2 regions of the Oryzifoliimicrobium ureilyticum genome follow, and region 1 is predicted to be linked to the other one. Evidence: riboswitches for the same ligand, from Rfam matches in the RefSeq annotation. Region 1 holds a riboswitch; the other holds the start of a gene.

Region 1 (5,320 bases):
CCGCTCTCCATGTCGACGGCAACGAAGTTCCGGTCGTTTTTTTGAAGTACGCTCTCCTTAAAGTGAGTGGATTTAACTACTGCGGAGCCAACAACAAAGGAGCCTTCGACGATCGATGGTTCGCCGGCCAACTTCTTGTCTCGTTGCCAGATCGTTATTTTTTCTTGTTCAGGCGCATCAAGACTAGTTCCGCCACGCGCATATTCTATCAAAGTCGGCAGTTTAAGCTCATTCCGGAGCCGACTCGACCGCAACGCTTTTTGGGCAGAACTGCCGACTTCTGAAGGGTCGCCGCCGAGAATGAGACTATAGCCTTCAGGCGTATCGACGAAGGACGAACTGTGGTCGGCCGGGTTGACGTAAGTAGGAACCACGACGTCACCAACTATCGCGTCTTTAAGGCGACCTGAGATCCCGATATTCAGAACCGTTTTCACACGGAACTTACTGCATAGAGCGAGCGCCGCACGAGAGGCCATCAATCCGGGTTTTTCGGTGCAAACATAGATGCCTGTGCGGTTTTGTTTCGCACCGTCGATGAACGTGAACATCTGGTACTTGTAATTTTCAAGATACTGATCTCGTCCAAGCTGGAAAAATCCGCCGGCAAGAAATGCGTCTGACTCCTCTTTGAGGGCGACGACGATCAGAACATCGATCAACTGCTTATCCATAAAACCCGCCCCCACCTCAGTCTCCTAGATGGCCCTAATTTTGCAAGAAAATCTAGCTGAGATTCAACTGGCTGTCTGTTTTGATTGTTGGGTCCTGTTCAAGGTGTCGGAGGTATTTCGCCTGTGATTATTATCGATGATGCTTGAAATGTTTTGGCGCTATATTGAATGTTCGCGGACCCACGACGCGGTCTTGCCCTGCGTCCCGCAAAATGACCAGCCGCATCATAAAGTTGCTTAGGCTGTTCGTCGTAAATCGGAAAATCTATGAAGCACTTTCGCCAAGGGTAGCCGGAGCCAAGCCTTCCTAGCTGCAAGACCCCCCATTTCAGTGCCGGCCGCCGCATCGTTGGGCCCTCGCCGGCATGCCTCACGCCGGGGTGTAGTGCGTCGACCCGCTACTGTTGATCCCAACGCTGTCGAGCGCTTCAATCTTGCGACATATCGATTGAAAAAGGGGCGTTTCAATTACTTAGCAAAACATTGGCATGGGTGGAAGGTTCACATCCTATCAAGAGCAAGAACCAAGTGTCAGACTGGAAACCGGGCGTCTCCAGCCTTCAATTGTTAGGATCAAATGGTCGCTAATCTGGTGTGCGCTGACGCCTATTTAGGATAGTTACTAAGCAGCTTCATTCGACAAAATTGAAGTCTGATAAGCTATGAGGTCTTCGATCGTGACGAGCAGGAGACCGTGCTGTTCGGCGAAGACTTCAAGGTCGTTAAGGCGTGCCATGCTGCCATCGTCCTTGGCGACTTCGCAGATGACACCCGAAGGAGACAAGCCAGCAAGCTTTGCCAGATCGACGGCTGCTTCCGTGTGCCCCGGACGAGATAAGACGCCATTGGGATGAGCGCGGAGCGGGAAGATGTGGCCGGGACGCGCAAACTCTTCCGGTTTCGTGCCATGTCTCACAAGTGCGCGCACCGTCGCTGCTCGGTCGGACGCTGAAATCCCAGTCGTTGTCTCGGGAATGTAATCAACAGAGACCGTAAAAGCTGTCTTCAGCATTTCAGTGTTGCGCGGCACCATCAAAGGTATCTCAAGCTCGTCCAGTCTCTCGCCGTCCATCGCAACGCAGATAAGACCCCGCGCTTTGTTCATCATGAACGCTATCGCTTCTGGCGTGACTTTGTCGGAGGCGACAACGAGGTCGCCTTCATTTTCTCTGTCACGGTCATCAACCACGACAACTATTTCGCCGCGACCGATCGCAGCGACTGCATCTTCTATCTTGGAAATTGCCATAAGTCTGCCTTTCAAGGGTTAGCCGCGTAAGCGACGATTATGGCCGCGAAGGCCACACTTCTCCCTTGGGCGAACAAGCATCTAAAGCGCTGCAAATAACAACGCCCGCTGCATTGCTCTCTTCCATCCGGACTTTGACCGTCGGCTCCGGCATTTCACCGGATCTGCTGACCCTATGGCTTTCGCCAGAGGCGCTCGCGGGCTCCGGGATTTCTCCCGATACCGCCGGTGGGGAGTTTCACCCCGCCCTGAGAACGATATCAACATAAGCTGCTGCATGAGGAGTTCGCAAGGGCAGAGGACATTTTTATGTTAGATCAGGCGCAATCCAATTGGTACTTCTCACCCGCAGTGGCGTCAGGACATGATCAGGCCGCCATCGACGTTGATCGTCTGGCCGGTAATGTAGGCTGCATCGTCACTTGCTAAGAAAGTGACCAATCCTGCGACATCCTCTCCAGAACCGGCCCGCTTCATGGGAATGCCCTGGACCCATTCCTTCATCAGCTCACCTGGAGCGTAGTTCCCCAAGAGTTTCCCCCATGCGTGGTCGTTATACGCCCACATGTCGGTTTCTATGATTCCGGGGCAAAAGGCATTTACAGTGATGTTTTCGACCGCAACTTCCTTGGCAAGGCTTTGCGTGATGCCGACCACTCCCATTTTCGAAGCCGCATAATGCGGCGTGTAGATAAAGCCATCGCGCGCCTGACCGGACGCTGTGTTGATAATACGTCCACCACGACCATGCTTACGCATGCGCAAAATAGCCTCCTGCGCGCAGAGAAATACGCCCTTAGTATTCACCGCCATGACCTTATCCCATTCGTCCTCGGTCATATCCTCAATGCGTGCGATCGTAATAACGCCAGCATTCTGGATCGAGACGTCGATCGTTCCGAATTCTTCCTCCGCAACGTCGAAGAGCATTTTGACGCTGGCTTTGTCGGTGACGTCGCCAACGAAGGAAATTGCCTTGTTGCCGTCTGCCTTAATTGCGCCGGCGACAGAATGAACGACCTCTTCGTTTGCGCAAACCACGACGTTTGCTCCCTCACGCGCAAATCGTCTGGCAATGGATGCGCCAATCCCTCGGCTCGCACCCGTGATCACGACAGTCTTGTTTTCAAAGCGCTGCATTTTTTCCTCCCTGTCAGCCGATGCCGGACAAGTGTCCGCTGATATCCTCATGAGAACTGCGCAGTCAGCCTGCTGCTGCGATGATGGCTGTAAAATCGGAGGCCTTGAGCGATGCCCCGCCGATAAGACCGCCATCGACGTTCTCAATGGAGAAAATCGACGCGGCATTCGATGGCTTGAGCGAACCACCGTACAGGATCCTTATCGCTCGGCCGTCCGCCCCGACCCGTTCCACGAGTGTCTCGCGGATAGCTGCATGAACATCTTCGACCTGTGAGATGCTGGGTACCAGTCCAGAACCGATGGCCCACCTCGGCTCATAGGCGATGGCGGTGTTTTCGCTCGCTCCACTTGTTGGCATTGATCTAATCACTTGACGAGTCACGATTTCGATCGCTTTTCCGAGGTCTCTTTCGCTCTGTGTTTCTCCGACGCAAATGATGCTTGTCAGACCGGCCGCATGCGCCGCCCGAGCTTTCGCAGCGACACTCATATCTGTCTCTTGATACGTCGATCGACGTTCAGAGTGGCCGACGATAACAAACCGTGCCCCAATCTCCGCAAGCATCTGCGCAGAGACATCGCCGGTATAGGCGCCTGTTGCCTCACTATGGCAATCTTGCGCGCCAATTGCGATCGATGATCCGTGCGAGCGAGCTGTCGCCCTTTCAATCAGTGTGAAGGGCGGGCATACGACGATCTCACACGTCGCGCTACTCGTCAGACCCTTCAACGCCTCAATCTCAGCCAGGGAGGCGGCGAGACCATTCATCTTCCAATTGCCGACAACAAGCTTACGCATCAAGTCACCAGCAACAGAACCCACCGTCGACAAGAAGATCGACGCCGGTAACAAAGCTTGCAGCACCAGAAAGAAGAAAGACTGCCGGACCGACCATCTCGTCCACATTGGCCATCCGTTGCATCGGCGTTTGCTCTTCGAATAGCTTTGTCTGGTGAACCATCTCCGGACGTGTGTTCATCGGCGTTGCTGTGTAACCGGGAGAAATGGTGTTGACGCGTATGCCCCTACCAACCCATTCCATTGCCATTGACTTCGACATATGAATGACGCCGGCCTTTGAGGCGTTGTAATGTGCCTGGCTTAGGCCGCGATTGACGATCACACCTGACATAGATGCAATGTTCACGATGGCCCCGCGACCGTTTTTCAGCATCGCCCGCGCCTCTGCTTGGCAGGAGAGGAAAATGCCTTTCAGGTTGATGTCCATCAGCGTTTGATACTGATCTTCTTCCATATCCTCAGCCGGATTGGCATTGGCGATACCGGCGGCATTGACGGCGAGGGTCAGATCGCCAAGTTCACGTTCCGTCAGCTCGACTGCATCTGCAAGCGATGTCTTGCTGGTGACGTCCGCGGCTATTTGTATCGAGCGGCGACCGGCTGCCTCGATAAAGCGGGCCGTATCTTTGAGTCCATCATCCTGACGGCGGTCCAGAAGGGCTACGTCGGCTCCGCACTGGGCGAGACCGATTGCTATGCGCTGCCCAATCCCACTACCAGCGCCAGTGACGATCGCTACTTCACCGCTGAGGTTAAAAAGCCTCGGTGCATCCAAGGTGATGTCGTGCATCACACTTCTCCCTTTGCTTCAGGTTGTGGCCAGTTCCATGACTGAAACATCATTTGCTTCATCACGGCTCAAAATGCCTGCTTGTTTTCCTTGCGCGAGAACCATGATCCGGTTCGAGACCCCGAGAACCTCTTCGAGATCTGAACTGACGACGATCACTGCGACATTGCGCTTCGCTAGATCAACGATGATTTCATATATGCCCGCTCGCGCACCAACATCGATCCCTCGTGTGGGCTCATCAAGGACAACCACCTTCGGATCCCGCATCAACCATTTGGCGATAACGACCTTCTGTTGATTTCCGCCAGACAGATCCGAGGCCAATTGATCGGCACGGCCCTTTACACCAAACTTCGCGACTGCCTTTTCCGCGAACGTGCGCTTGACCGAAGGCAAGATCCATTTTCCGCCGAGCTTGTCGAGGTTGGCATAGATAATGTTCTCGCCGATGCGGTGCCCGACGACGAGACCTTGATCCTTGCGATCTTCTGGAACCATGACGATACCTTCGGCGATCGCGTCGGCCGGACTGCGCAACTGAAGGGCCTTTCCTTCGAGTTTGATTGATCCGGCACTTATAGGATCGGCGCCTGTGATTGCTCGGACAAGCTCCGTACGGCCCGCACCGACCAAACCGGCGATTCCGAAAATCTCGCCGC
Region 2 (5,320 bases), on a different contig from region 1:
CGCGGGCCAGGTTTTCGTTCAGGCCGCGTTTGCCGTTTTTGTTGGCTTGCGAATTCGGTCCGATCGACTGCTGGTTGTCGAGGAAGACAAGCATTGCAGGATGGGTCTCCACCGCATCGAGCATATCCTCGAAACGGCCGAAGACATGAGGGCGAATGGCCTCTCTTTCGAAAGCACCGGCCAGGATATGAACATCGCCTCCCTTGCTGATAGCAATGGAGAAATGGTTCGCCCAGAACATCGCAAGCCGCTCCCCAAAGCCGATCATCGGCTGATGGATCGTGCCGTTAAAACGGGCATTGGCTTCCGCCAGGAGAATTTCCTGGGGGAAATAGCGGCGTTTTGAGGCCGGGGTGTCCTGCTTTTTATCGTTGGAACCGCCCTGCATTTGGCCCGTTTGCATGGGCTGCATTCCCATTTGGTTGGTGGGCTGGTTGTCCTTGGGCGGTTGTGGATGTTGGGCGTCTTGTCCCGGGGTAGCTTGAGTGCCGGCTGTTGCCGCTGGTTGTCCAGCATTGCCCGGCGCTGCCATCATCGTCTTGTCCGCTCCCATGACAGCGCCTGCAGTTGCCGACACCTGAGTGGGTGCGGGCCGCTCCCGCTCTGCTTTCACCTCCTGCTGATATTCTCGCAACGCGATCAGCAGGCTTGGAGTCGAATGAAGGGAAGGGCCGGCGGGAACTGGAACTGCCTTTTCAGCAATCTCTTCCCGCAGGTAGTCGCGTGGATCGTCTTTGATAGCCGCGAGGCTATCTTGCTTTGCGCCGAGGCCAAATCGCCAGAGCGCCAGTGCTGCATCGATGTCTTTGCTGTTTGCCATTGCCGATACGAACTCCGTTTCGCAATCGGCTGTTCAACGGTGGCGGCGGAGAATTCCGTCGCTTACCGATTGTGATCATTTCGTGGCAGGCTTTGGAACCTCGCGCTCGATTAGGCCTTCTGCAAGGCGCCGCCGCTCGTCGACCGACAGGCCAGCAACATAATCGACCGCTTTTGCCTCCGTCGCCGCTCTCACTGCATATTCTGCGTCTCTCGCTTTTTTCAGCGCATCGGCGAGCGCTTGCTTGTCGAGGTTGGGTTCACCCATCAAAGCGGCAGCCTCGAGCCTTGACTGCCGCGCGTCCTGTGCCGTCGACCTAACATCGCGGCGCGCATCCGAAAGCGCTTTTTGAAAGTCACCGCGTTCTTTGCCCGGCAGTTGCTCACCAGCAAGAGGCAGACGCTGGACGGCGGGTGCCGGTTCAGTTTTAAGGTAAACGAGGCCAGCGCCGATCATCGCGCAGATGAGGAATGTGTTTGACGCCAATAGACCCAGCATCAGCCTCTTATAATTCTGATCGTTCATTGGGCCTCCTGCATGAGCTCACTTTCGGTGGGCACCTTGCCGAAAGCAGTGATCGTGTCGCTCCCGTAGAGCTGAGGTGCCGGAGCGATTGTCGTGACTGCAATCGCCCCTGTCAGACCTCCGGCAAGGCCAACGCCCACCAAGCCTGCGCTGATTAAAAGACGCCGCAGACGAAGGCGGCGCTTTTCCAGCCGAGTCCCGGCTGAAAGAATAGATCCGATCAGCGCCGCTGAAGGTCGGGGCACCTCATAAAGATCGAGTGCTTTGTCGAGTCGCTCCGCGTCGCCAAGACTACGATCTTGGTGATGGGTCTCAAAGTGGTCTTGCGCCTTGCGGCGGATGTCCTCCGGCCAGCGTTGAAGGTCGCCGCCGTACGTCGCCGCCATTCGCCTGAAGAATTCCTCGTTCATCTGCTCGCTCTCAGCTCTCACGATTGCAGTTCCCTTAGGATCGATTGAAGAGCACGCCGACCGCGCGATAGAAGACTTTCAAGGGCGTCGACGCTTACTTGCATCACCTCAGCGGCCTCTTTGTTGGACATTTCCTGGTAGTAAACAAGTACGATGGCTTCCCGTTGGCGCGGAGCGATCGATTGTAGAGCAGTTTTCACCATCGCCTCCGTAATCGTATCATCGAGCAAGGCCGCACCCGGTAACGGTCCCTCATCAACAATATCGGGCGGCTCTGCCATGAGCTGCTCTCGCCTTTTGCGAAGTCGGTCGTAACAGAGATTGAGCGCCACGCGGTGAGCCCAAGTATCGAAACGTGCACCACGCTGTCGCCAGCTTCCGGCATGCCGCCAAATTCGCAGGAATGTTTCTTGCGCAACGTCTTCGGCTTCGGCTTTATCGCCCAGCATGCGCGTGGCGAGCGCCAAAAAGCGCGGCAACTTTTGCTCGACCATCATTCGCATGGCCGTTGGGTCGCCAGCTGCAACGCCTCTTACAAGTGTTTCGTCAGGGTCATTGCTCATGTCAGCGGCCGCAACAACAATGCCTTTCAGCCCACCGTGAACGTTGCCGCCGGCAGGCTTTTCCCATTCCGGATAAACAGCGGTTGCAAATCAGCGAAAGCTTTTCTCCTTCAGCAGAACAAACCTAAAGGCAGGCGTGCGTCGTCATTTTGCATCTTATACGGATGGACGAGAGATATCCGTCGCGGCCCAAGGAAAAAAATCAACGACGAAAACGACCGCCGCTATGCGGCGGTCGCTGATGAAAGAGGATCTAATGCGCGGCAACAGCCGCGCGGGCGGCAAGGATGGATTTGCAGGCATTTGCCGCTTCTTTTCCCTTGATCACGAAGTGATCGCGGAAAAAGTTGATATGGGCATCCGTCTCTTGAAAATGATGCGGCGTCAAAACGGCGGAAAGGATCGGGATGCTTGTATCGAGCTGAACCCGCATGATCCCCTCGAGCACCGTACCGGCGACGAAATCGTGGCGATAAATGCCGCCATCGACGACGAAGGCGCATCCCAAGATGGCGCTGTAGCGGCCGCTTTTTGCCAATAGCTGTGCATGAAGTGGGATTTCAAGTGCGCCTGGCACGTCGATGAGATCGATATCGGCCTCAGAACCGCCAAGTGCTGTCCATTCTGTCACAAAGGACGACGTGCATTGGTCGACAATGTCGGAGTGCCAACGCGCACGAATGACCGCTATGCGGTTTGCGGTAGGTTTGGTGGCGATAGTCATAGTCTTTGCCTTTCAAGGGTTACGCCGGATGTCCGGCTTCTCATGCCTGCCTTTTCAGCAGGCGCGAAAATTCCCTTGGGCGAACAAGCGCCGAACGCCCCCAGCCGAGGGCGTTTTTGTCTTGCTCTCTTTCATCCGGACTTTAACCGTCGGCTCCGGCATCTCACCGGATCTGCTGACCCTCTGGCTTTCACCTGAGGCGCTCGCGGGCTCCGGGATTTCTCCCGATACCGCCGGTGGGGAGTTTCACCCCGCCCTGAGAACGCCGTCAGATAAGTACAGTTTTGCCTGGATGGCAAGCCGTAGATAATACGGGCGCGACTTATCCTGCCGCGTAAGCCTTCTGCACTGGCTCCAGCTGCATCAGGTTGCGCGTGGTGAGTTCATCCACCACCCGTTCCAGTTCGGCGCGCTTCGTTTCGTCACTCCAGTGAAGCACTGTCGCAGCAAGGTTAGCTATCTGTTCGAGATCACGCCGGGTCAGTAAGCCGGTAATGGCCAAGGTGGTACGGCGCATAACAAGATCCGAAAGATGGACCACCTGCTCGTTGCGCAAAATGAAATCGACTTCCGTCAAGCTGTAACCTGAATCAGGCAACAGACCGGCCTCGTTGGTCAGCGGATGATGATGTGCAATTGTTTCCGCTGTTGTGCCATATCGCACGAGCAGTGGCTCGATATCACTGATCGTCTTGCCCGCCGAACCTGCGATACGCGATAGCCAGTGACGCCGTTCCTGTTCGGTCTTTGGGAAATTTCTTCCGCCACCGATCGGCAGGCTCCGCGTGCTGATCCGCCGGCTGCGTTGCAGGCGCTTGAGCACGGTATCAGCCACCTCTTCAGAAAATCCCCGAAACGTCGTCCATTTGCCGCCAACGAGAGAGATGATCGGGAAGGAACGATCTGCTTCGGGCTCGAGCACAGGCGCAGAGTGGTCGCGACTGATAAGGCCGGGGATTGCAGCGTTCGAGGCGGGCAAAGGTCGGATGCCGCTATAGGCATAGACAATTTGCTCACGCCCAAAGCGCAGACCAGGCATCAGCATGCGTACGCTGTCGAGCAGGTAGTCTATTTCCGCATCGGTGCAATGAACGGAATCCGGATCATCCGCCGGTATGTCCGTTGAGCCGATCATGGCCAGCCCCAGATACTCATAAACGAGGCATATACGGCCGTCGTCGGCTTCGAAATAGATCATCCGACCAGCGAGGCTTTTCAGAAGCTCGTCATGCTTGATGAGAATATGAGAGCCCTTCGTACCACCGATCATTTTCGAAGGCGCACCGAGCTTCTTATTGACGTGGTCGATCCAGGGGCCTGCGGCGTTGACAACGAGCTTCGGCCTGACCGTCAAAGTCTGTCCATGCGGATCATGGAAGGTCAAGACGCCGTCCTTGGCCGTCACTATATCCGTATAGTTTGCCGCCGCCGCCGCCGGGTTTGCCTTGATCCCATCGGCAATCAGCTCGTAAACCAGACGCTCAGGATGACTGACTGCGGCGTCATAATAAGTACCGCCGGCAACAATAGCGGGCGTAAGGCCGGGCGTCTCCATCAGCGCCCGTCGCCGGCCAACAAGCTTGTGGCGTGGCATAACGCGGTCGCGTGACCCGTAATAATCGTAGAGGGCAAGTCCTATCTTGATCAGCAAGGCGCCTCTGCTTCGCGGCGCTGTCTTCGAACCGAACAAGGTTCGAAGCGCTGCACCTACCCCTTTCGTCCAGGAGAAAATCGGGATGAGCGTCGGTAGCGGCCGAACCAGATGTGGAGCGTTTTTCAACAGAAGATTACGCTCGAGCGTCGACTGCGCAACAAGGCCAAACTCCCCTGTCTCAAGATATTTCAAGCCGCCATGGATAAGCCTTGAGGGTGCGGCGCTCGTACCAGACCCAAAGTCACCCTTGTCGGTAATCAGGCAGTTCACACCTTGTTCGCAGAGATCGCGGAAAAGGCCGGCACCATTGATGCCGCCGCCGAGGATGACGACGTCATACTCCTTCACGTCGGTTGGCTGACTGATCTTCTCTTCTGAGACGTTCATGATGCTGCCTTTACGATTTTCAAGGAAACGCCCGCTTCTTCAAGCTGACGACGATGAGGTGCCGCGATGCCGTCTGTGACCAGGACCGCATCAAACGCCGTGAGATCCGTAAACACGTTGAGGGCCGTTCTCTCGAACTTTGTATGGTCCATAAGCAAGATTCTCTTGGTTGAAGAGGCTATCATCGCTTGCTTGACCCGAACAATCTGTTGATCCTGGATGAAACAGGTTGTTCCC

What was found. Region 1 has a riboswitch for FMN ahead of ribB (3,4-dihydroxy-2-butanone-4-phosphate synthase). Riboswitches for the same ligand answer to the same signal wherever they lie in the genome.
Region 2: linked by a shared signal. The riboswitch ahead of VQ830_RS20825 (6,7-dimethyl-8-ribityllumazine synthase) and the one ahead of ribB (3,4-dihydroxy-2-butanone-4-phosphate synthase) in region 1 are both predicted to bind FMN.

Annotation. Positions count from the first base shown of each region.
Region 1 is NZ_JBBBVQ010000018.1:25,267-30,586, forward strand. Features, by position in the region: gene VQ830_RS21255 (5'-methylthioadenosine/S-adenosylhomocysteine nucleosidase family protein) at 1-674, opposite strand, end outside; gene ribB (3,4-dihydroxy-2-butanone-4-phosphate synthase) at 1,297-1,923, opposite strand; FMN riboswitch at 2,035-2,183, opposite strand; gene VQ830_RS21265 (glucose 1-dehydrogenase) at 2,281-3,063, opposite strand; gene tpiA (triose-phosphate isomerase) at 3,128-3,865, opposite strand; gene VQ830_RS21275 (SDR family oxidoreductase) at 3,870-4,658, opposite strand; gene VQ830_RS21280 (sugar ABC transporter ATP-binding protein) at 4,677-5,320, opposite strand, start outside.
Region 2 is NZ_JBBBVQ010000017.1:57,812-63,131, reverse strand. Features, by position in the region: gene VQ830_RS20845 (DUF1800 domain-containing protein) at 1-820, opposite strand, end outside; gene VQ830_RS20840 (periplasmic heavy metal sensor) at 896-1,345, opposite strand; gene VQ830_RS20835 (hypothetical protein) at 1,342-1,776, opposite strand; gene VQ830_RS20830 (RNA polymerase sigma factor) at 1,773-2,318, opposite strand; gene VQ830_RS20825 (6,7-dimethyl-8-ribityllumazine synthase) at 2,572-3,042, opposite strand; FMN riboswitch at 3,162-3,310, opposite strand; gene VQ830_RS20820 (glycerol-3-phosphate dehydrogenase/oxidase) at 3,365-5,083, opposite strand; gene VQ830_RS20815 (DeoR/GlpR family DNA-binding transcription regulator) at 5,080-5,320, opposite strand, start outside.